Dyadobacter chenhuakuii: one gene and its partner. The protein of the gene in region 1 interacts with the protein of each later gene in a pairwise test. Links are inferred from orthologs where the notes say so. Each region holds a gene or a part of one and is shown in the gene's direction. Other genes may lie near its edges. The genes, in order: NFI80_RS21120 and topA.

Region 1 (11,318 bases):
TTATTTGGAGGGGCTGAAAACGCTTTTAGAGAAGAAGAGGATTTTGCTTTTGAAAACAGAGAATGATCCTTTTAAGCTGAAACAGAAATTGGTGAGGTTTGCTCTGGGGAAGGGTTATGAGAGTGAGTTGGTTTGGAGACTGGTTGAGGAATTGCTTGCCTGAAAGCTTGTCAGCCTGAACCTAAAAGCCTGTCAGCCTGAGCGGAGTCGAAGGCGCGCTACTCCTGGGTAACGCGCCTTCGACTCCGCTCAGGCTGACAGGGCTGCTTTAAGCTAACATATTACTTAAAAATCAGAGTCAAACGAGATCTTATGTCCTGAATCTTTGTCCTTCACACCACTCATTACGCCCGCTTTCTGATATTCTCCAACGCGTTTTTCGAAGAAGTTTGTTTTGCCTGGAAGTGAGATTAACTCCATGAAATCGAATGGGTTAGCGGAACCGAATTGTTTTTCGCAGCCTAATCTTTCCAGCCAGAAATCGGCAATGTATTCAATATATTGATTCATCAGGTCTGCATTCATGCCAATCAAGGACACTGGTAATGCTTCACTTACAAATTCTTTTTCAATCGTAACCGCATCCATCATAATTTCAATCACGCGTTCTTGCGGTAACTGGTTCACAATGTGCCTTGTATAAAGCAAACATGCGAATTCACAATGCAAGCCTTCATCGCGGGAAATCAGCTCGTTCGAGAATGAAAGTCCGGGCATCAAGCCGCGTTTTTTGAGCCAGAAAATGGAGCAGAATGATCCTGAAAAGAAAATTCCTTCCACAGCTGCGAATGCAATGATGCGTTCTGCAAACACCGGGCTGTTGATCCATTTCAATGCCCATTCCGCTTTTTTCTGCACGCAGGGAATCGTGTCAATGGCACGGAGCAAATGGTCTTTTTCAGACGGATCTTTAATGTATGTATCGATCAGCAACGAATAAGTTTCGGAGTGGATGTTCTCCATCGCGATCTGGAAACCGTAAAAGCACTTCGCTTCTGCATATTGTACTTCGCTCAGAAAGTTGACCGCCAGATTCTCATTCACTATCCCGTCCGACGCCGCAAAAAATGCAAGCACGTGCGAGATAAAATGCCTTTCACCGTCGTTCAGGTTCTCCCAGTCTTTCATATCCTGAGAAAGATCGATCTCCTCAGCCGTCCAGAAAGACGCTTCATGACGTTTGTACATTTCCCAGATATCGGAATGTTTGATCGGAAATAGCACAAACCGCAAAGGATCTTCAACTAACAGGGGCTCCTGCCTGGTAAGTTCTTGTGACATAAGTATTTAAAAATTTTAACGGGGACCAGATGTATAATTTATTGATTAGCCCGGGCCAGATTTGCCGGACTGGAGAAAACAAATCTACACGCTTTGCCCCGGAAATTCAAGGAGAATCTGATCAAATTGAATTCTTATCGGGGGAATATTCTTAGGACGAATAAGCTAACTTTGTCGCGCTCACATTACTTTAAATTTCGCTTACATTGAAGATTTCCGGCTTTACAATTATCAGGAATGCGATTATAAATGATTACCCGATTGTGGAGGCGATCACGTCCATTTTGCCCGTTGTGGATGAAATGCTGGTGAGTGTGGGGCATAGCGATGATGACACATTGGGGCTGATCCGGTCCATTGCTTCGGACAAAATCAGGATCGTGGAATCGGAGTGGGATATGTCTCTGCGGGAAGGCGGGAAAGTGCTTGCGGTGGAAACGGATAAGGCGCTGAAACAGATTTCGCCCGATGCTGATTGGGCGTTTTACATTCAGGGCGACGAGGCGGTTCATGAAAAATATCACCAAGCAATCATTGATTCTTGCACGCGGCACTTAACTGATGAACGCGTTGAAGGTTTGGTTTTCGATTACGTCCATTTTTACGGCACTTACGATTACATTGGCGACAGCAGAAAATGGTATCGCCGCGAAATCCGCATTATCAGGAATGAAAAAAGTCCAAAAGGTTTGCCGATTTCAGCTTATCGCGATGCGCAGGGTTTCAGAAGAGGAAATCAGAAATTGAATGTGATGCATTCCGGCGCGGCGGTTTATCATTACGGTTGGGTGAAAAGTCCGGCGCAGATGAAAACCAAGATGAAAAATGTAAGCCGTTTTTGGAATGAAGGCGAGGCTTGGGAAAAGATCCTGGAATCGGACGATGTGTTCAATTATGAAGAATTTGATTCATTAAAACGCTTTGAAGAAACGCATCCCACAGTAATGCAAGAACGCATTGCACGGCAAAACTGGAAAGTCGATCTCGACACATCCAAGAAGCGATTCAAACTGAAAGATGCGCTTCTTTACTGGTATGAAAAGGGGACGGGTAAGCGGCTCTTCGAGTTCAGAAATTACCGGTTATTGTGATATTAGGGCACAAATGAGTGTGAAACGATAACATATTTTAGCGTTTAAATCCTTAATATTGTAGTTTCAGAAAACTCACGAAATTCCTCGTTACATGTTTGAGTATTTTAAAAATTCTCTCGCCAGAAAGAAAGCACGTCGCCAATTTCAGGAATATCCTCACAAAACGGACACATTTGTGTTGGCTGAGGAAGGTGAAATTTCATTTGCAAACTGGAAAAACCCGTTGGTAAACCCAAAGGTGATAACGCAGGAAGAAGTCAATTTTTTCAAGAAATTTATTCCAAAAGGAAGCCTCTGCATCGACATTGGAACAAACATTGGTGACACAACTGTGCCAATGGCGCTCGCAACAGGCAAAACGGGAACAACCATCGGTTTTGATCCGAACCCGCACGTTTTCAAGATTTTAGAAAAAAACGTAGCGCTTAATGTTGATAAAACAAACATTATCCCGCTGCCATATGCGATAACCAAAGAAGACGGTGAATTTTTTTACAGTTCTTCGGAAGCATCATTTGGTAATGGTGGAATTTCAAACGAAATCGTTGAGGATCAAGGCGCATTTCAACTTCCTGAGAAAATCAAAGGAATTAACCTTGAAAAGTTTCTTAAAACCAATTATGCTTCTTTATTAAATAAACTTTCCTTCATTAAGGTGGACGTGGAAGGTGCTGATATGGAAGTAATTAGATCAATCAGTAATCTAATCAGACAATTTAAGCCCGTGCTGGTTGCAGAATGTTTCCCAAAAGCAACCACCGAAGAACGTGCCGAATTGTATCACATTGTCTCTGAATTTGGCTACACATTACATTACTTTTCCGACTTCGACGAGAACGCGAAAATTATCAAAATCGAAGGTCCTCGTGATATGAATAAGTGGAAAACGTTCAACTTCTACGCCGTTCCGAACGAAGCTTAAATCCAGCGTTTTCGGCGGAAAAACCAAAGTACAACGGCTGAGGAAAAGACCATTAAAAAGAGCGAGCCCCAAAAGCCCCAGGGTTCGGAGGTGCTGGGAATATGATTGTAATTCATTCCAAAAATTCCTGCGATCAGCGTTGGCGGCATGAAAATGATCGTTACCACAGTGAAAATCTTGATCACCTGGCTTTGCTCAATGTTGATCAAACCCATAAATGTATTTTGCAGATATTCAAGGCGTTCGAAGTTGAAAGTCGTGTATTCGAGCAGTGAACTAACGTCTTTCAGGATGATACGCAAATGTTCCTTCCTGTCTTCGGGGAAATACTGACTTCTCAAAATTCCGGATAGCACGCGTTGCTTGTCGATGCTCGTTTCGCGGAGCATCATGGTCGTTTCCTGCAAACCACTAATGCGGATCAGGACTTCCTGACGGGCTTTTTGTTCGTGTGTAAGGTCTTTACTAATGGCAGAAATATCACGCGAAATGCCTTCCAGCGAATCTGCATCGGCTTCAATACGCGTTTCCAACAGCAGCAACATGAAATCCACACCGCTCTGAATGCTTTCCGTGCTTACTTTCATTTTCTTGACCGTATCGGCGAAGGTTTTTGAGTCGCCGCGGCGGTAAGTGAAGAGCACATTTTGATATAAAATAAAAGAGACCGGATACATTTCATATCCATTCCGATCGATTCTTAAGAAGTTAGAATTGGCGTTAATCGTGTCATTTTGTTCAAAAAACCGCGAACTGCTTTCAATTTCAACAATTTCCTGGGGCGTCTGGAAGCTGATATTGCATTTATTCTCGACCCATTCCTCTTCCTCCGCACTCGGCGACTGCAAATCAACCCAAACCAAATTCTTAACTTTCCCAAGCTCGCGAATATCATTCTCGCGCTTAATTAACCGACCTTCTTTATAAAATATGCGTACCATTTTTTAAAGTTGGGAAAAAACCAGGAACCACCAAAAAGCGATTTTAGAAATTGCTGATTTAACTTACCTTGCAGTCTGATTTAATCACATACTATTGAAACATAATTATTACCCCTACCTGGCTTCGGAGGATTATCTGTCTTTCACTTTTAGCAGTATATCTCAAAAGCGTATCGTTCGTAAAAAGGCTGAATTTTTATTGATTTCCGAAGACGTATGCAATTTCGCTTTTGGCGATTTGACTGAGAACAATGAGATTGATGATCGTGCAGTGACTGACAATAAAGATACAAATATGGTTTTAGCTACGGTTATTCGAATTCTGCTTGAATTCCTTGACATTCATAAAAATAAAGCTGTATACTTTCAGGGAAGCACTCCATCGCGAACAAGGATGTATCAAATCATTTTAAGAAAGGAAAAGCCGAATTGGGAGACCAGGTTAATTGTTTACGGCATATTTAATGGTGAGATAATGCCCTATGAAACAGATTTTAAGTTTGATGCGTTTATAGTAAAACAAAAAGATGCCTAGTATTATGGAAACAAAGAAAAACCGCTTAATTGATGGCCCCAAGGCGACAATAGATCCAAATTTGAAGAGTGGAATGCACAACGATTCACCTTTCATCAAACGGAAGATGGAACAGGCTAGAAAGACCCTTGCTGGCGTAGACCTGAGCATCCTCGGGATCAAGGACAAGTTTTAAGTACTTACCAAACGTTCCTCATTTTTTAGATCAAATGCGTACTTTTGTGTAATGCAAAGTACAAGTTCCCCAAGTATCTTCACAACGCAATTCTGGTTACTTGGCCTTAGTTCGTTTCTTTTTTCTTCCAGCTTCAACATGCTCATTCCCGAGCTTCCGGGATATCTTTCCGAGATGGGCGGTGCCGAATATAAGGGCGCAATCATTGGTTTATTCACATTAACAGCCGGACTTTCCCGTCCATTCAGTGGTCGTCTGACCGATCGCATTGGCCGCGTTCCGGTCATGGCATTCGGCTCCATTGTCTGCTTTGTTTGCGGATTTTTGTATCCAATATTCACAACCGTAATGCCTTTCCTGCTTCTCAGGCTGGTTCATGGCTTTTCAACTGGCTTCAAACCAACCGGAACTTCGGCTTACGTTGCGGACATTGTTCCTGCCGACAGGCGCGGGGAAGCTATGGGCGTGCATGGGATGTGTATGGGCGTGGGTTCTGCGTTCGGTCCTGCGGTGGGAAGCATGATTAGTGAAGCTTTTTCGCTGAATGCATTGTTTTACACATCTTCGTTATTCGCATTTCTGTCCATTGCGATATTGCTGAATATGAAAGAGACGCTTGTCAAAAAAGAGCGTCTTTCCTGGAATGCTTTTCAAATTACTAGAAGGGATATTTTTGAGCCTGCTGTTTTCAGCCCTGCACTGGTTACATTCCTTTGCTATTTCGGTTATGGCGCTGTGGCGACGGTTACGCCGGATTTTAGCGGCTATCTGGGATTGCAAAACCGCGGCTTTTATTTTATGTTTTTTACGATTTTCTCGATCTTAATCAGGCTTTTTGCCGGAAAGATTTCGGATAGGCATGGCCGGATTCCCGTGACCATTGCCGGTTGCATTGTGCTTATTATCGCAATGATCATAACAGGTTATGCTGATTCCGTCCCAATGTTTTTTGCCGGGGCTGCATTTTTTGGCATGTCGATGGGCATTCTGTCGCCTGTGCTTTCTGCGTGGACAGTGGATTTGAGCCAGGATGATAACCGCGGACGATCCATTGCTACAATGTTCATTTCTTTGGAAGCTGGGATTGGCTTAGGCGCATTTTTATCGGCTGAACTATTTGCAAATCAGCGTGGGAATTTGCCGCTGGTTTTCTTTGTCATGGCCGGCTTTGCCTTGGCCGCATTAATTTACACGGTCTTGATTTATCAATTCAAAAAACGCCGCGCCCGTGTTATTTGACGATAGTTACCAAACCGTCACCGGGCCAGCGGAAGGTTTTTTCAAAGATAAAGGCAGCAAATTTCTGGCTTACAGTTTTCCAATAGAAGGCGAAACGGATGCAAAAGCACATCTGGCAACATTGCGGGAGCTGCATCCCAAAGCCGTGCATCATTGCTACGCCTACCGGTTGGGCGCGGACCGCATGAGTTATAGAATGAGCGATGATGGCGAACCATCAGGAACTGCGGGCCGGCCGATCCTTAATACATTGTATTCCAGGAATGTTACGAATGTGCTGGTGGTTGTGGTGCGTTATTTTGGAGGGACATTGCTGGGTGTTCCGGGGTTGATTAATGCTTATAAACTGGCGACTGAGGATGCTTTAAGCCAGTCGGAAATTGTTACGAAGCATTTCTATAATTTATACCAGCTCAACTTTTCCTATCCGCAAATGAATGATGTTATGCGGATTGTGAAGGAAATGGAACTGCCTGTGAGGGAGCAGGTTTTTGAAATGGAATGTCGGTTAGTCGCGGAAGTTCGTGTGGCTAGCACGGAAAGATTTATTGCTCGCTGTGAGCAGGTTGAGGGACTTACTCATTCTCTTTTAACATCCGGATGAAGTCGTCTTCGTAATCTTTAATCGCTTTCAGCAGCTCTTTCAACTCCTGTTCTTCCGGCGAGCCTTTTTTCGCACCAAAGATTTCATCTGCCCGTTCCGAGGCTTTTTCGTATTCGCTTTCGTTGTTGATTTTCATCACTTTATTATTTGAATGAAGTTTGTACGCTGGTTAATGCATCAAATTTTTGCTAAAATAATAAAGAACACGCAGGGGACATTACTTATTATCTATTTTAGCAGTCGGTGATTTGCAGAGCGCATGTAAGCCGGAATGTTGTGAGCAAACTTTGCAACTCTGAGCCGATTTTTTGGGTTATCCAATAACCAGTTTTACTGAACTTTATCGCAAACGGAAATATCATTTTGGAACATTTGAATGCAACTGAGCTCGAAGGCCAGGATTTAATTGAAGTAGAAGGCGCACGCGAGCATAATTTAAAGAATATTGACGTCAACATCCCGCGAAACAAGCTTGTAGTGGTTACAGGCATCAGTGGAAGCGGGAAATCTTCATTGGCTTTTGATACGATTTATGCGGAGGGACAGCGCCGATATATGGAGAGTTTTTCTTCTTACGCGCGCGGTTTTATTGGTGAAATGGAGCGGCCGGATGTAGATAAGATCAGCGGTCTGTCGCCCGTAATCAGCATTGAGCAAAAAACCACTTCCCGTAACCCGCGATCAACGGTAGGGACGGTTACAGAAATCTATGACTTCCTGAGATTGCTTTACGCACGTGCGGGCGAGGCGTTTTCCTATGTTACGGGTCGGAAAATGGTCAAGCAATCGCAGGATCAGATCATTAATCAGTTATTTACACAGTTTTTAGGCAAAAAAATTAGCCTGCTTGCTCCTGCGGTAAAGGGCCGCAAGGGGCATTATAGAGAGCTGTTTGTTCAAATTGCGAGGCTGGGGTATAATAAGGTTCGGGTGGATGGTGAAGTGCAGGAAATTGCGCCGAAAATGCAGCTGGACCGCTATAAAGTCCATGACATTGAGATTGTTATTGACCGAGTTGTTCCTAAAAAAGAATCCGAAGATCCGCAATCGCGTTATCGATTGAGCCGGTCTGTGGCGACGGCGATTAAGCAGGGAAAAGGAGCATTGATGGTTTTGGACGAAAAAGGAGAAACTTTCTATTTTTCCCAAAACCTGATGGACCCGGAATCGGGCATAAGTTATGATGATCCTGCGCCTAATGCGTTCTCTTTCAACTCTCCTTACGGCTGGTGTCCCACTTGCCAGGGTTTGGGAATGATCGAGGAAATCACGGAAGAGTCCATAATGCCGGATAAATCGCTGAGCATTACAAAAGGTGGCATTGCGCCGATGGGCGAATATCGGGAAGCATGGATATTCAAGCAATTGGAGGTTTTGCTAAAACCGTTTAAAGTGACATTGGCAACGCCTTTGGAAAAATTTCCTGAGGAAGCGATGAAACTCGTGCTTTACGGAAGTGAAGACGCGGTGCCTGTTCCATCAAAAAAATACCCGGGAACAGAATGGGAAACCAAGTTTGACGGCATTATCAACTTTCTGAAACGCCAGCAGGAAAGCGGAAACGATAAAATACAGGATTGGTTGAAGGATTTTATGACTGTTCAGACTTGCCCTGAATGTAATGGCAAACGTTTGAGAAAGGAATCTTTGCATTTTCGGGTGGATGGTAAAGACATTGCAGAACTTGCCGATAGTGATATTCGGGTGTTGGCAGAATGGCTGGTAGGTTTGGAAGACAGATTGGAGGAAAAGCAACGCGTTATTGGTCACGAAGTTTTAAAGGAAATCAGGAAAAGAGTCGGTTTCCTGCTCGATGTGGGACTTGACTATCTGACATTGAATCGTGCATTAAGGACACTTTCTGGTGGAGAAGCGCAACGGATCAGGCTTGCAACGCAGATAGGAACGCAGCTGACGGGGGTGCTTTACATTATGGACGAGCCTAGCATTGGCTTGCATCAGCGTGATAATGTGCGGCTTATCAATTCTTTGAAGAGTTTGCGTGATCTTGGAAACACGGTTTTGGTTGTGGAGCACGATAAGGATATGATGCTGGCTTCTGATTACATTTTGGACATTGGACCTGGTGCTGGACGTCATGGCGGCAATGTTGTGGGAGCCGGAACGCCGGAAGTTTTTCTTCAAAATGGCTCGCTAACCGCAGAATATCTGAGTGGCAGAACTGCGATTGACGTTCCCAAAAAACGCCGGAAAGGAAGTGGCAAAACGATATCCATCAAAGGCTGCACAGGACATAATTTAAAAAATGTAAACATGTCGTTTCCGCTGGGAACGATGGTCTGTGTGACGGGTGTGAGTGGAAGCGGGAAGTCGTCGCTGATTCACGAAACGCTGTTTCCATTGCTAAATCAATTCTTTTATAAATCAAGAAGAGAGCCGCTGCCGTACAAGTCGGTGGAAGGGTTGGAAAATATTGACAAGGTAATTGAAGTGGATCAATCGCCGATCGGACGTACGCCGCGTTCTAACCCAGCGACTTATACGAATTTATTTACAGACATTCGGACGCTTTTTGCTGAATTGCCCGAAGCGAAAATCCGTGGTTATAAGCCGGGGCGTTTCTCGTTTAATGTGAAAGGCGGGCGTTGCGAAGATTGCGAAGGAGCTGGAATGAAGAAAATAGAAATGGATTTCCTTCCTGATGTGCATATCAATTGTGAAACTTGTAAAGGAAAGCGCTTCAATCGGGAAACATTGGAAGTGCGTTTCAAAGGAAAGTCCGTCGCTGACATTCTGGACATGACTGTGGAATCCGCATTGGAATTCTTTGAAAATCAACCTAGGATTTTGCGTAAAGTGCAGACATTGAATGATGTTGGCTTGGGTTACATTACATTGGGCCAGCACGCAACGACATTGTCCGGCGGAGAAGCGCAGCGGGTGAAACTTTCGGAAGAGCTATCAAAACGCGACACCGGAAAAACGCTTTACATTCTCGATGAACCGACAACCGGTTTGCATTTCCAGGATATCAGACATTTGCTGAATGTGTTGAACAAACTGGTTGAAAAAGGAAATACAGTGCTCATCATCGAGCATAACCTCGACGTTATCAAAGTAGCGGATCACGTCATTGACGTTGGCCCCGAAGGTGGCGCGAAAGGCGGACGCATTATTGCAGAAGGAACACCCGAAAAAGTGTCGAAGGTGAAGGGAAGTTACACCGGACATTTCTTGAAGGAAGAGCTGAAATAAGCCTTCCTTCTACATCCATTTGCTCAAAAACTGATTAAAACCATCCTTATGCTGATCGCTGACGGGAATTGTCATGCTGCCGATTTGGATGGTATTTTTTGTTACAGCGCTGATTTTATCCAGATTTACAATAAATGAGCGGTGTACACGCATGAATTTCGAAACCGGAAGTTTTTCTTCCAATGCTTTCAGGCTGGTGAGTGAAAGGATCGGCTTTGGATCCGATTTTAAATGAACCTTCACATAATCCTTCAAACCTTCCATATAAAGAATGTCCTCATAAGCAATCCTAACCAGCTGATATTCAACTTTAAGGAACAAATATCCATCTTTCGGATCCGGAGCGCTTGCAGAGGAAGCCTTGTTTAGCAATTCGCTGTAAGCCTGCGCTTTGGAAGCGGCTCGCAGGAATTCTTCGTAATTAAAGGGTTTTAGGAGATAGTCAAGTGCGTCTACGCGGAAGCCATCCAGCGCATATTGATTGAATGCAGTTGTAAAAATGATCCTTGGGGCACGGCTGTCGGCTTTGTCAATGACACGGGCCAGCTCAATGCCTGTCAGATCAGGCATTTGAATGTCCAGAAAAATGACATCAATGTGCTTGGAATGAATAGCTTGAAGCGCTTCCACAGCGCTGGAAAATCGACCGGCAAGTGCCAGGAAAGGGGTTTTTTCTATAAATGAACAAACAAGTCCGAGTGCTAATGGCTCGTCATCGACTGCTATGCATTGGAGTACACTCATGCAGTTTCTAATTCCAAATGAACTTCAAATTCTTTTTCTTCCTTATTCTCAGTCACTTCCAGCTGATATTTTCCGGGATATAAAAGGTCAAGCCGGCGTTGCGTGTTGACAAGCCCTATGCCGTTACTTTCATCCAAAATGGCCCTTTTGTCGGTAAATAAAGTGTTTTTAACCTCAACAAATATCTTATGCTTGTCCTGCCGGATCTGAATGTCGATCCTGCTCGGCTGCACCGCGCTTACGCCGTGTTTAAATGCATTTTCAATAAACGGTAAAAAAAGCATTGGAGCAATAGACACGTCATGCATCGGGCTCGGCGGATCTAAATGAACGGTCACTTTATCGGTCAATCGCAGCTGCATTAATTGGATGTAATCCTGTGCAAAAGCGATTTCCTGGCTTAGTAACACCGTTCCGTGCTGCGTCTCGTAAAGGACATAGCGCATCATGCGGGAAAGTTTGTGCAAAGCTTCTCTTGCTGCTTCTACATCAATGACCGTTAGTGCATATATGTTATTTAATGTATTGAAAAAGAAATGCGGATTGATCTGCGCTTTCAAAAACGAA
Region 2 (11,375 bases), 3.9 Mb from region 1 along the record:
TTCTTTGCTACCGATATTATATCCCTCCGGGATTTATATATTCGTCAGCGACGGCCGCCGTAGGAGGTAACCGATAATGTATTTTAGTTCTGTATTCTTTTGGTGATTTCTCTTTATGCAAAAAGGCCTCCGTATGGAAGCCTTTTTTGCGTTTATACATCAATGTCAACAAGATTACGCAGCCGCAACTGATTTGCGAATAATGTTCAATGCAGAACCTGCTTTGAACCATTCGATCTGCTGCTCATTGTAAGTGTGGTTTACCGGAAACTCTTCGCTTGTGCCATCTGCATGGTGCAAAACGATGGTTAGCGGCTGACCTTCTGCAAAAGTTTGCAGTCCGACAATGTCAATCGTATCGTCTTCCTGGATTTTATCATAATCACCTGTATTAGCAAAGGTTAATGCGAGCATTCCCTGCTTTTTCAGGTTCGTTTCGTGGATACGGGCAAATGATTTTGTCAAAATAGCCCGGACGCCAAGGAAACGGGGTTCCATCGCTGCGTGTTCGCGGGATGAACCTTCTCCATAGTTTTCATCACCTACAACGATCGTTCCGATTCCGTGCGCTTTGTAATCACGCTGCACAGCGGGGACTTCCGAATATTCGTGGGTAAGCTGATTTTTGATGGTGTTGGTTTTTTCATTGTAATAATTTACCGCACCAATCAGCATGTTATTGGAAATATTATCGAGGTGACCACGGTATTTCAACCATGGGCCAGCCATTGAAATATGGTCTGTCGTACATTTTCCTTTTGCCTTGATAAGGAGTTTCAAACCTCTTAGATCTGTCCCCTCCCACTCAGCAAACGGTTCCAGCAATTGCAAGCGGTCAGAAGTTGGACTTACCAAAACCTGAACCTGACTTGGATCTTCCGCAGGAGCTTGGTAACCGGCGTCTTCTACGGCATACCCTCTTATCGGCTGCTCTAAACCGGTTGGCTCGTCCAGCATTACTTCAACACCTTCCGAGTTAACCAGCTTGTCTGTTCTCGGATCAAAAGTAAGTCTACCGGCGATGGCCAGTGCAGTTACGATCTCAGGCGAAGCTACGAATGAGTGCGTGTTGGGGTTACCATCCGCACGTTTCGAGAAATTACGGTTGAAGGAAGTGATAATGGAGTTTTTCTCTCCTTTTTCAGCCCCATGACGCGCCCACTGACCAATACAAGGTCCGCAAGCATTAGCCAGCACAACACCGCCGATTTTGGCAAATGTATCGAGGTAACCATCTCGTTCCACCGTATAGCGAACGAGTTCCGAACCTGGCGTAATGGTATATTCCGAGCTTACAGTCAGTTTCTTATCCACAGCCTGCTGCGCCAAAGACGCTGCACGGCTAACATCTTCATAACTTGAATTTGTACAGGATCCGATCAACCCAACCGAAAGCACTTCAGGCCAGCCATTTTCTTTCACCGCAGTGGCGAATTTAGACAAAGGCCAGGCCAAATCCGGTGTAAATGGTCCGTTTACGTGCGGTTCCAGTGTAGAAAGGTCCAGTTCGATCAACTGATCATAATAGGTCGCAGGATCTGCATAAACCTCGTCATCAGAGCGCAGATATGACTTAATGTTGTCCGCTGCATCTGCAATTTCAGCCCTTTCGGTTGCTCTCAGATAAGCAGCGCTTCTTTCATCATATGCGAAAATCGATGTAGTAGCACCGATTTCAGCTCCCATATTACAGATCGTCGCCTTACCTGTGGCTGAAATGCTTTCTGCACCATCACCGAAATACTCGACAATGTAGCCGGTTCCGCCTTTTACAGTCAGCTGGCCTGCAACCCAAAGAATAACGTCTTTCGCAGCAGTCCATCCGCTTAGCTTACCAGTTAGTTTAACACCGATCAAACGAGGCATTTTAAGCTCCCAAGCCAAACCGGACATGACGTCACTGGCATCCGCGCCGCCGACACCTATCGCGATCATACCCAAACCACCTGCATTAGGCGTGTGTGAGTCCGTCCCGATCATCATACCCCCCGGAAATGCATAGTTTTCAAGCACAACCTGGTGAATGATACCAGCGCCTGCGCGCCAGAAGCCTAAGCCGTATTTATTGGAAACCGAAGAAAGGAAGTCATAAACTTCTTTGTTTTTGTCAACCGCATTTTTCAAATCCTGCGTCGCCCCAACCTCTGCCTGGATCAAGTGATCACAATGCACGGTTGAAGGAACTGCAACCTGCGGCCGTCCAGCCTGCATGAACTGCAACAGCGCCATTTGGGCGGTGGCATCCTGCATAGCAACACGGTCGGGAGCAAAATCCACGTAGGACTTGCCGCGCTCGTAAACCTGTTTAGGGGTTCCTTCCCACAAATGGGAATATAAAATCTTTTCTGCAAGCGTTAAAGGCCGCCCCTCTATCTTACGAGCAGCTTCCACCCTTTCCTGCATACGGGCATAAACGCCCTTAATCATGTCTAAGTCAAAAGCCATAGTAATTATTATTTATGCTAATACATTCACACGCGTCAACAACTGTGCCAGTATCGATTATCTCGCCAATTGTTTAACTGGCGGTGCAAACTTCGTCAGGTCAATGCCAACCACTGCCGCTTTGTATTCCTCAATGTTCGGAATGCGTCCGAGGATTGCGGACAAAACGACCACCGGCGTAGATGCCAGCAATGACTCTCCTTTTTTACGATCCGAATCTTCAACAACCCTTCCCTGGAAAAGACGGGTAGAAGTAGCCAGAACTGTATCGCCTTTGGCGGCTTTTTCCTGGTTACCCATGCAAAGGTTGCAGCCCGGACGTTCCAGATACATCATGTTTTCATATTCCGTACGCGCCGCTACTTTCGGAGCGTTATCGTCGAATTCAAAGCCTGAGTATTTTTGCAAAACATCCCAGTCACCTTCTTTTTTCAGCTCTTCTATAATATTGTAAGTCGGCGCGGCCACAACCAGCGGAGCGAAGAATTCAACTTTGCCTTTTTGTTCTTCCAGATTACGGAGCATTTGAGAAACGATTTTCAAATCCCCTTTATGAACCATACAAGAGCCTACGAAACCAAGATCAACTTTTTTGTCCTCTCCATAAAAAGAAAGCGGACGGATTGTATCGTGGGTGTAACGCTTTGAAACCTCTTTATTATTTACATCCGGATCGGCAATCATCGGTTCAACGATCGCGTCGAGATCAATGACAACTTCTGCATAATATTTAGCATTTGCATCAGGAACCAAAGCAGGTTTTTCACCGGATTTGATTTCAGCAATGCGCTTATCTGCTTTGTTGATCAGTCCCTGAAGAACCTGCTTGTGGTTCTCCATGCCCTTATCAATCATAATCTGGATCCTGTTTTTAGCAATTTCCAGGGATTCGATCAACGTGTCATCTTCTGAAATACAAATGGAAGCTTTCGCCTTCATTTCCGCAGTCCAGTCGGTAAATGTAAATGCCTGGTCGGCGGGTAATGTTCCCAGATGCACTTCAATGATGCGGCCCTGGAAAACGTTTTCGCCGCCAAATTGCTGCAACATTTGCGCCTGTGTGGCGTGAACGACATCACGGAAATCCATGTGCCCTTTCATGTCACCTTTAAATGTTACCTTAACGGATTCGGGAATTGGCATGGAAACTTCACCGGTTGCAAGTGCAATGGCAACAGTTCCCGAGTCAGCACCAAAAGCAACGCCTTTGGACATTCTTGTATGTGAGTCGCCACCGATGATGATTGCCCATTCGTCAATAGTAATGTCGTTAAGGACTTTGTGGATCACATCGGTCATCGAGTGATATTCGCCCTTCGGGTCACGCGCTGTGATGAGGCCGAAATCATTCATAAACTTCATCAGTTTCGGAATGTTAGCCTGCGCTTTTTTATCCCAAACCGATGCGGTGTGGCAACCAGATTGATAAGCCCCGTCCACAATCGGCGAAATGGTTGTCGCAGCCATTGATTCCAGTTCCTGAGCGGTCATTAAACCCGTCGTATCTTGCGAACCGACAATGTTAACCTCAACACGAACATCAGAACCGGCGTGCAAAACTTTACCCGGCGTTGTCCCAACTGCATTTCTGTTGAAGATCTTTTCAACCGCAGTAAGGCCCTGGCCTTCATTTGAAATTTCTTTGGAAGGTGCGAAAACAAGCGTAGGTTCGATGCCTAAGATCTTTGCCGCGACCGTTTGTATTTTTTTACCAAAAACAATGGCATAGGAGCCGCCTGCTCTGATAAATTCCTTTTTCTGTGGCGTAAGCGCTTTGGAAATGTCAATCAGTTCCTTGTCGCCGTTGTACAGTTTTTTTGTTTTTGTATTAATGGTCAAAACAGTGCCCGTAGCAACTGAATAAACCTCTTCCAAAACAGGATCTCCGCTTTCGTTACGAACAACGTTTCCGTTCTCGTCCACTTTCTTAACCCAGTTTTTCAAATCTATTCCAATTCCCCCTGTAACATCAACAGTGGTTAGGAAAATGGGAGAAATGCCATTGGTTCCGCCCACAATAGGCGCAATGTTAACGTAAGGGATATACGGACTCGCCTGCTTGCCGGTCCAAAGCGCCACATTATTCACACCGGACATGCGCGAAGAGCCCACGCCCATCGTGCCTTTCTCAGCAATCAACATCACGCTTTTGTCAGGATGCTCTTCCTGTAATGCTTTGATTTGCTTCTGGGCAGTCGTTGTGATCATACATTGACCATGCAATTCGCGGTCAGAGCGCGAGTGCGCCTGATTACCCGGAGAGAGTAAATCGGTTGAGATATCCCCCTCTCCGGCAATGAATGTTACGATCTTAATTTCTTCCGGTATTTCAGGCAGCAATGTGAAGAAGTCCCCGCGGGCATAACTTTCAAGGATTTCCCGGGCGATTTCGTTGCCGCTTTTAAATGCTTCTTTCAGACGGTCTGTGTCTGCATCATATAAGTAAACCTGCGTTTTAAGCACCGCAGCCGCTTGTTTAGCAATCGAATAATTTTCGCCCAATGCAAGATCCAGCAATACGCCAATGGAAGGACCGCCCTTCATGTGCGACAGCAGTTCAAATGCAAAAGCGGGTGATATTTCTGAAACGATGGATTCGCCAAGAATGATTTCTTTGAGGAACCTGGCTTTCGCACCGGCAGCGCTTGTTGTTCCTGGTAATGTGTTGTAGATAAAAAACTTGAGAGAATCTTCGCGATACTCGTTTTCCGTATCCTTTATCTGTGCGATAATTTCTCCCAGCAACTCGGCGCCGTCTATTGGCTTAGGATGAAGTCCCTGGGCTGCTCTTTCTTCAATTTCCTTGATGTAATCCTTATAAATGTTCATAGTGAAAAATACAATATACGCCTCAATTAGGTGGAAGATTTTTGATCATTAAAACACGCGAAAGTACGAATTTACGGCATAAGCTGAGGCTTGCCTGCCGCTTTTCACTACTATTTAGCATCATTATATACTAAGGACGCATTTAAATAACCTCGCCCTTAAAGTTTTTGTTCTTACAGCCGGGATATTTGGGAAATTATTTCAAATACGCCCAACAGGGACTGCCGCATTATCGGCGATTTTAGATTACCTTTTCAGCAGCGCTTTGATTTTTTGCAGGATTGTACCCTATATTTGGACATTCAAAGTGCTACAAGATCCCTTAAATCCAAAGTTATGTCAAAAAATCTGGTGATCGTTGAGTCACCGGCGAAGGCCAAAACCATTGAAAGTTATTTAGGAGCAGATTTCACCGTCAAGTCAAGTTTCGGGCACGTTCGTGACCTTCCGGAGCATGATATGGGTGTGGATGTTGAGCATGGTTTCCAACCTTCTTATGAAATTTCCGCTGATAAAGTAAAGGTGATATCCGAGCTTAAAAAACTCGCCAAGGGCGCAGAAGTATGGCTCGCAACGGATGATGACCGCGAAGGAGAGGCGATTTCGTGGCACTTGAAAGAAGCCTTGGGGTTACCCGACGACACTAAAAGAATTGTGTTCAGGGAGATTACGAAAACTGCTTTACAAAATGCGATTTCCAAACCGCGTATAATAGATGTAGATCTGGTGGACGCGCAGCAGGCACGCCGGATCCTGGACAGGCTCGTAGGTTATGAGCTTTCCCCGGTGCTCTGGAAAAAAATAAGAATTGGTAAATCAAACCTTTCGGCCGGACGTGTGCAATCTGTTGCGGTCCGTATTATTGTTGAAAGGGAAAGGGAAATCGATGCGTTCAGAAGCAAAAGCAGCTTCAAAGTGACTGCGCATTTTGATCTTGGAAATGGCAAAGTCCTGAATGCAGAATTGGCGAAGAACTTTCCCCAGGAAGAAGATGCGATGAAATTTCTCGAAAAATGCATCGGCGCACAGTTCTCCATCAAAAGCCTTGAAGTTAAACCAGCCAAAAAAACACCAGCACCGCCATTCACAACTTCTACATTACAACAGGAAGCATCCCGTAAGCTGAGCTTTTCCGTAGCGCAAACCATGACCGTTGCACAACGGCTTTACGAAGCTGGTAAAATCTCCTACATGAGAACGGACTCCACGAATTTGTCGGAGGAAGCATTGGAAAAAGCCAGGGTGCAGATTACGAAGGAATACGGACAGGATTATTATAATAAAAGGATATTCAAGACCAAAAACGAGTCGGCGCAAGAAGCTCACGAAGCCATCAGGCCAACTGATTTTTCTACATTAAATGGCAGCAGCGACCGCAATGAGCAGCGCTTGTATGAGCTGATCTGGAAACGTGCCATCGCATCACAAATGTCGGATGCGCAACTGGAACGCACAACGGCAACCATTTCTATTTCAACTACTTCCGAAGAACTCGTTGCACAAGGCGAGGTGATCAAATTCGAAGGTTTCCTGAAAGTATATATGGAATCCAGCGACGATGAAGGCGATGAAGAGCAGAAAGGAATGCTGCCTCCGCTGAACATTAACCAGATCCTGAACCTGGCAGACATGAAAGCGACGGAACGCTTCACAAGAAACCCGCCCCGCTATACGGAAGCAAGTTTGGTTAAAAAGCTGGAAGAAATGGGCATCGGACGTCCATCCACATACGCACCTACAATTTCTACCATATTAAGGCGCGAATACATTGTAAAAGAAGACCGCCAGGGAACAGAACGTGATTTTAAAGAACTGACGCTGGCTAATAACCAGATCAACAGCAAGGTCAATAAAGAAATTTACGGCTCGGAAAAGGCAAAACTCTTTCCTACCAGCACCGGAATGGTCGTGAATGACTTTCTGGTAAGTCATTTTAATGACATTATTGATTACTCTTTTACGGCTAATGTTGAGAAGGATTTTGACCACATTGCCGAAGGCCAGCTCGAATGGCGCCAGATGATCAAGAACTTTTACACGCCATTTCAGAAGAAAGTAACCGAGGCAAACGAAGAAGCCATCGACCGCAGCCTCACGTCGCGCGATCTGGGCGAAGATCCTGCAACGGGCAAAAAAGTATCCGTAAGAATCGGTAAATACGGCCCTTATGTGCAGATCGGTGATGCGGAAGATGAGGAAAAACCAAAATTTGCGAGCTTGATGAAAGGTCAGCTGATGGAGAACATTACGCTGGAAGAAGCTTTTGAATTATTTAAACTGCCACGCGAAGTAGGTTTGTACGAGGAGAAAGAATTGATCGTCAACATCGGAAAATTCGGCCCATATGTAAAGCATGACGGCAAATATTATTCTCTGGCAAGAACAGACGATCCAATGGCTGTCACAGAAGACAGACTGATCGAAATTATCACTGAAAAACGCTTACAGGACAGCAACAGGACCATTAAAGAGTTCGCCGAAGATCCGGACGCGAAAGTGCTGAATGGTAAATACGGACCTTACATTGCTTTTGGAAAGAAGAATGTTAAGATTCCGAAAGGAACAGAACCGGCATCGCTTACCTACGAAGAAGTAGTGAAGCTGGCAGCAGAGACACCGGATAAGCCTGCGGGAAGATTTGGCAAGAAACCGGTGGCTAAGGCGGCTGTTGTAAAAGCACCGGCAGAGAAAAAGGTGGCGGAGAAAAAACCGGCAGCCAAAAAGCCAGCGGCGAAAAAAGCAGCAGCGAAACCGGCGGCTAAGAAGCCGGCAGCACCCAAAGCAGCGAAAAAGAGCTAATAATAAATCAGTTACACACTAGAAAATAAAGATCATGAAAAAACTTGTAGTGCTGTCCGGAGCGGGCATCAGTGCCGAAAGCGGGATCAGCACATTCCGCGACAATGGTGGATTGTGGGACAACTTCCGCATTGAGGATGTGGCCACCCCGGAAGCCTGGCAGCGTAACCAGGAACTTGTGCTGGACTTTTACAACCAGCGCAGAAAGCAGGCTGCGGACGTGAAGCCCAATGCTGCCCATTATGCGCTCGTGGAGTTGGAAAAGGATTTTGACGTAACCATCATTACCCAAAACGTCGATAACCTGCACGAGATCGCCGGTTCTTCAAACATAATCCATTTGCATGGCGAGCTTTTCAAATCCAGAAGCACGAAGAACCCTGACCTGGTTTATGAAATGTCATCCTGGGAGCTAAAAACGGGAGATCTCTGTGAACTTGGGAGCCAGCTGAGGCCGCACATTGTGTGGTTCGGCGAGGAAGTTCCGATGATGGAAATCGCGATGGATGTTACGGAACAGGCTGACATCTTTGTGGTTGTCGGCACGTCGCTGGCAGTTTATCCGGCAGCAGGACTCGTGCATTACGTCGGCGCGGACAAGCCTATTTATATTATCGATCCTGCAAAACCCGATATCAGTCTCAAACCCAACATGACATTCATTCAGGAAAAGGCGACTACGGGAATGGAAATTCTTATCAAAAATATTATCAGTCAATAATGCAGTTACTAGACGGGAAAGCGATTTCATCCCAAATTAAGTTTGAAATAAAAAACGAAGTGGAAGCGTGGGTGGCCGGTGGTGGCAAAAAGCCGCATTTGGCTGCCATACTCGTTGGTGCCAATGGCGCAAGCGAAACCTACGTAGCATCCAAGATCAGAAGCTGTGAAGAAATTGGTTTCACATCAACATTACTGAGATTCGGGCCTGAAATAAGCGAAAAAGAACTTCTGGACGCAGTGGAAGGATTAAATAACGATCCGGACGTGGACGGATTCATTGTGCAGCTTCCCCTACCCAAACATATTTCTGAAAACACCATTATGGAAGCCGTTAGTCCGGCTAAGGACGTGGATGGTTTTCATCCGGTGAACGTGGGCAAAATGTGCAAAGGCTTGCCTGCTTACATTTCGGCAACTCCGTTCGGGATATTAGAAATGCTGATTCGCGCCAAGATCGAAACCAGCGGAAAACATTGCGTAGTGATCGGCCGCAGCCAGATCGTGGGCTTGCCGATGAGCATATTAATGCAGCGTAATGAATATCCGGGCAATTGCACGGTAACCATTACACATTCAAAAACACAGAATCTGAAAGAAATCTGCCAAACCGCAGATATTTTGATCGTTGCCCTGGGCCGACCAGAATTTGTGACCGCTGATTACGTTAAAGAAGGAGCAGTAGTGATTGACGTGGGCATCACGAGAGTTGTGGACGAGACCAAGAAAAGCGGTTTTGCGATCAAGGGTGACGTTAACTTCAGTGACGTAGCGCCGAAAACGAGCTACATTACGCCCGTTCCGGGAGGCGTTGGCCTGATGACCATTTGTGGGTTGCTAACCAACACTTTCAAAGCTGCTAAGAAGGAAATTTACCAATAACCTGAAAGGCATTCATCATGAGCATCGTCAGCAATAATATAAAATATCTCAGGAGGCTTAATGGCCTGACTCAGGAGCAATTTGCAAGAAAGATCGCGATAAAACGCTCTCTGCTTGGCGCTTACGAAGAGGCCCGTGCCAATCCAAACCTGACCAATTTGAAAAATATGGCGGCGGCGTTTGGCATCACAGTGGATAACCTGCTCAAAAATGACCTCAGGAAATTAAGGGAAACGCCGGATATGTCCTTGCCCATGAATGCCGGTCGGCCTATGACGGTTTCGCATTCGGGCAATGCGCCTGTTCCTTCGCAGATCCGCATTCCGGCTTTTTCGGAACCGCAGCCTTTGTCAAAAATCATTGAAAAATATCAGCAGCCTGAACCGGAGATCCGAATGGTTTCCAAGCAGGTCAATTTCAAGCCTGTAAATGGCGAGCCACAGAACCAGCCAGCTATACAAAACCCGGCAGCTAGCGCTCTTCCTGATTCACAACTGCCTGTTTTTAACAACCAATTCCAGGGCAGCCAGTTTAATGCACCAGTTGAAGAAAAAGTAGTTAACTATCCTACCATTCAATGGGTTGCAAAAAATTTACAGCAGGAATATCTTGCTAACTTTCAAAATCCGGGCTACCTGAACCAACTTCCCGTTTTTCAGCTTCCTAACCTGCCTATGGGTTATTACCGGGCCTTTGAAAGCGGTGCAGACTTTGCCTATCCAGGTTCTATCCTGGTGGGAACATTCGTGAGGAACTGGTATGATATTAAGGATGGTATGCAATACATCTTTGTCCTGCGTGGCCACGGATTCGTTTACAGGACTGCATTTAATCAGGTAAAAACTTCGGGAATGTTGCTTCTGACGTCCGATATGGCCGAGTTTGAAGAATTAGAAGTTCCTTTGCAGGATGTGCAGGAAGTTTGGGAAGTGAAGGCATTTGTAAGTTTGCAACTGCCTACACCGCAGCCTTCACTGGAAAGGGTCAGCCTGCTGGTAGATGAATTGCAGCAGGAACTGAACCAGTACAGATCTTAATAATTTGAACAGCAATTACTTGGATAAAGAATTAAACAAAGCCTCAATTTTGTCCAAATCCCGGCTTTTTGAGGTTGTTTCCAGGATCGCAACGCCCATTTGATACCAAAGTCCGTCTCCGGCAGTAATGTATTTTCCCTTTTTTGAAGGCTTTTTGTCCGAAGCATTATCAGGAACGAACTCGGCCTTATAAACCGTGTCCATAACCTTTTGCAACTGCGACCATTCCAGTTTCCGGGCCGGCGCTTTATCCTTTACCAATGTGAACGATTTTTCTGCAAATGATGCGCGCAGGTCCAGCTGCTTCTGGTTATCGCCGTCAATTTCGAGGTAAGTTAGCTCAAATGGCATCTCTCTCCCGCCCGCTTCAAAAACTGCCTGCATAAACTCCTGTAAGAAGTACGACCAGCGTTCCTTATCGACCGGATAAATAGTAACCATTTTACCATTCTCGTCGAGCTCAATTTCTACAAAATCCTCAAATTCACTTTCCTCTCTCTTTCTGATGATTTTGGAAGAAGTCATAATGTCCTGAAACTGCGCGATCCAGATCGCGGGAACATTGCCTTTCCAGGCGTAATCATCATCCGGTGAAAAACCTTCGTCCAGCAAATCGTCCTCATCCAGCTCATCGCGATCCAGATATTTAATGTCAAAATCAAC

Evidence for each region.
Region 2: the proteins of NFI80_RS21120 (region 1) and topA interact in binary tests that used the Escherichia coli proteins (3 or more experiments, as listed by UniProt). The link is inferred for Dyadobacter chenhuakuii from one-to-one orthologs.

Annotation. Positions count from the first base shown.
Region 1 is NZ_CP098805.1:5,045,783-5,057,100, forward strand. The notes cover bases 4,988-7,983. They hold NFI80_RS21120 (IMPACT family protein), read left to right. Parts: upstream 4,988-6,176; coding sequence 6,177-6,791; downstream 6,792-7,983. Other genes in these bases: NFI80_RS21115 (MFS transporter), read left to right, coding at 5,000-6,187; NFI80_RS21125 (hypothetical protein), read right to left, coding at 6,763-6,927; uvrA (excinuclease ABC subunit UvrA), read left to right, coding at 7,155-7,983. In the rest of the region: NFI80_RS21080 (regulatory protein RecX), read left to right, coding at 1-163; NFI80_RS21085 (ribonucleoside-diphosphate reductase small subunit), read right to left, coding at 286-1,281; NFI80_RS21090 (glycosyltransferase family 2 protein), read left to right, coding at 1,488-2,372; NFI80_RS21095 (FkbM family methyltransferase), read left to right, coding at 2,467-3,297; magnesium/cobalt transporter CorA, read right to left, coding at 3,294-4,238; NFI80_RS21105 (DUF6934 family protein), read left to right, coding at 4,333-4,773; NFI80_RS21110 (hypothetical protein), read left to right, coding at 4,778-4,948; more of uvrA, read left to right, coding at 7,984-10,007; NFI80_RS21135 (LytR/AlgR family response regulator transcription factor), read right to left, coding at 10,017-10,751; NFI80_RS21140 (sensor histidine kinase), read right to left, coding at 10,748-11,318.
Region 2 is NZ_CP098805.1:1,171,102-1,182,476, reverse strand. The notes cover bases 5,289-8,341. They hold topA (type I DNA topoisomerase), read left to right. Parts: upstream 5,289-5,610; coding sequence 5,611-8,073; downstream 8,074-8,341. Other genes in these bases: NFI80_RS04870 (SIR2 family NAD-dependent protein deacylase), read left to right, coding at 8,108-8,341. In the rest of the region: NFI80_RS04885 (aconitate hydratase), read right to left, coding at 175-2,445; NFI80_RS04880 (bifunctional aconitate hydratase 2/2-methylisocitrate dehydratase), read right to left, coding at 2,503-5,274; more of NFI80_RS04870, read left to right, coding at 8,342-8,794; NFI80_RS04865 (bifunctional 5,10-methylenetetrahydrofolate dehydrogenase/5,10-methenyltetrahydrofolate cyclohydrolase), read left to right, coding at 8,794-9,675; NFI80_RS04860 (helix-turn-helix transcriptional regulator), read left to right, coding at 9,693-10,712; NFI80_RS04855 (hypothetical protein), read right to left, coding at 10,728-11,375. UniProt on the Escherichia coli protein: Releases the supercoiling and torsional tension of DNA, which is introduced during the DNA replication and transcription, by transiently cleaving and rejoining one strand of the DNA duplex.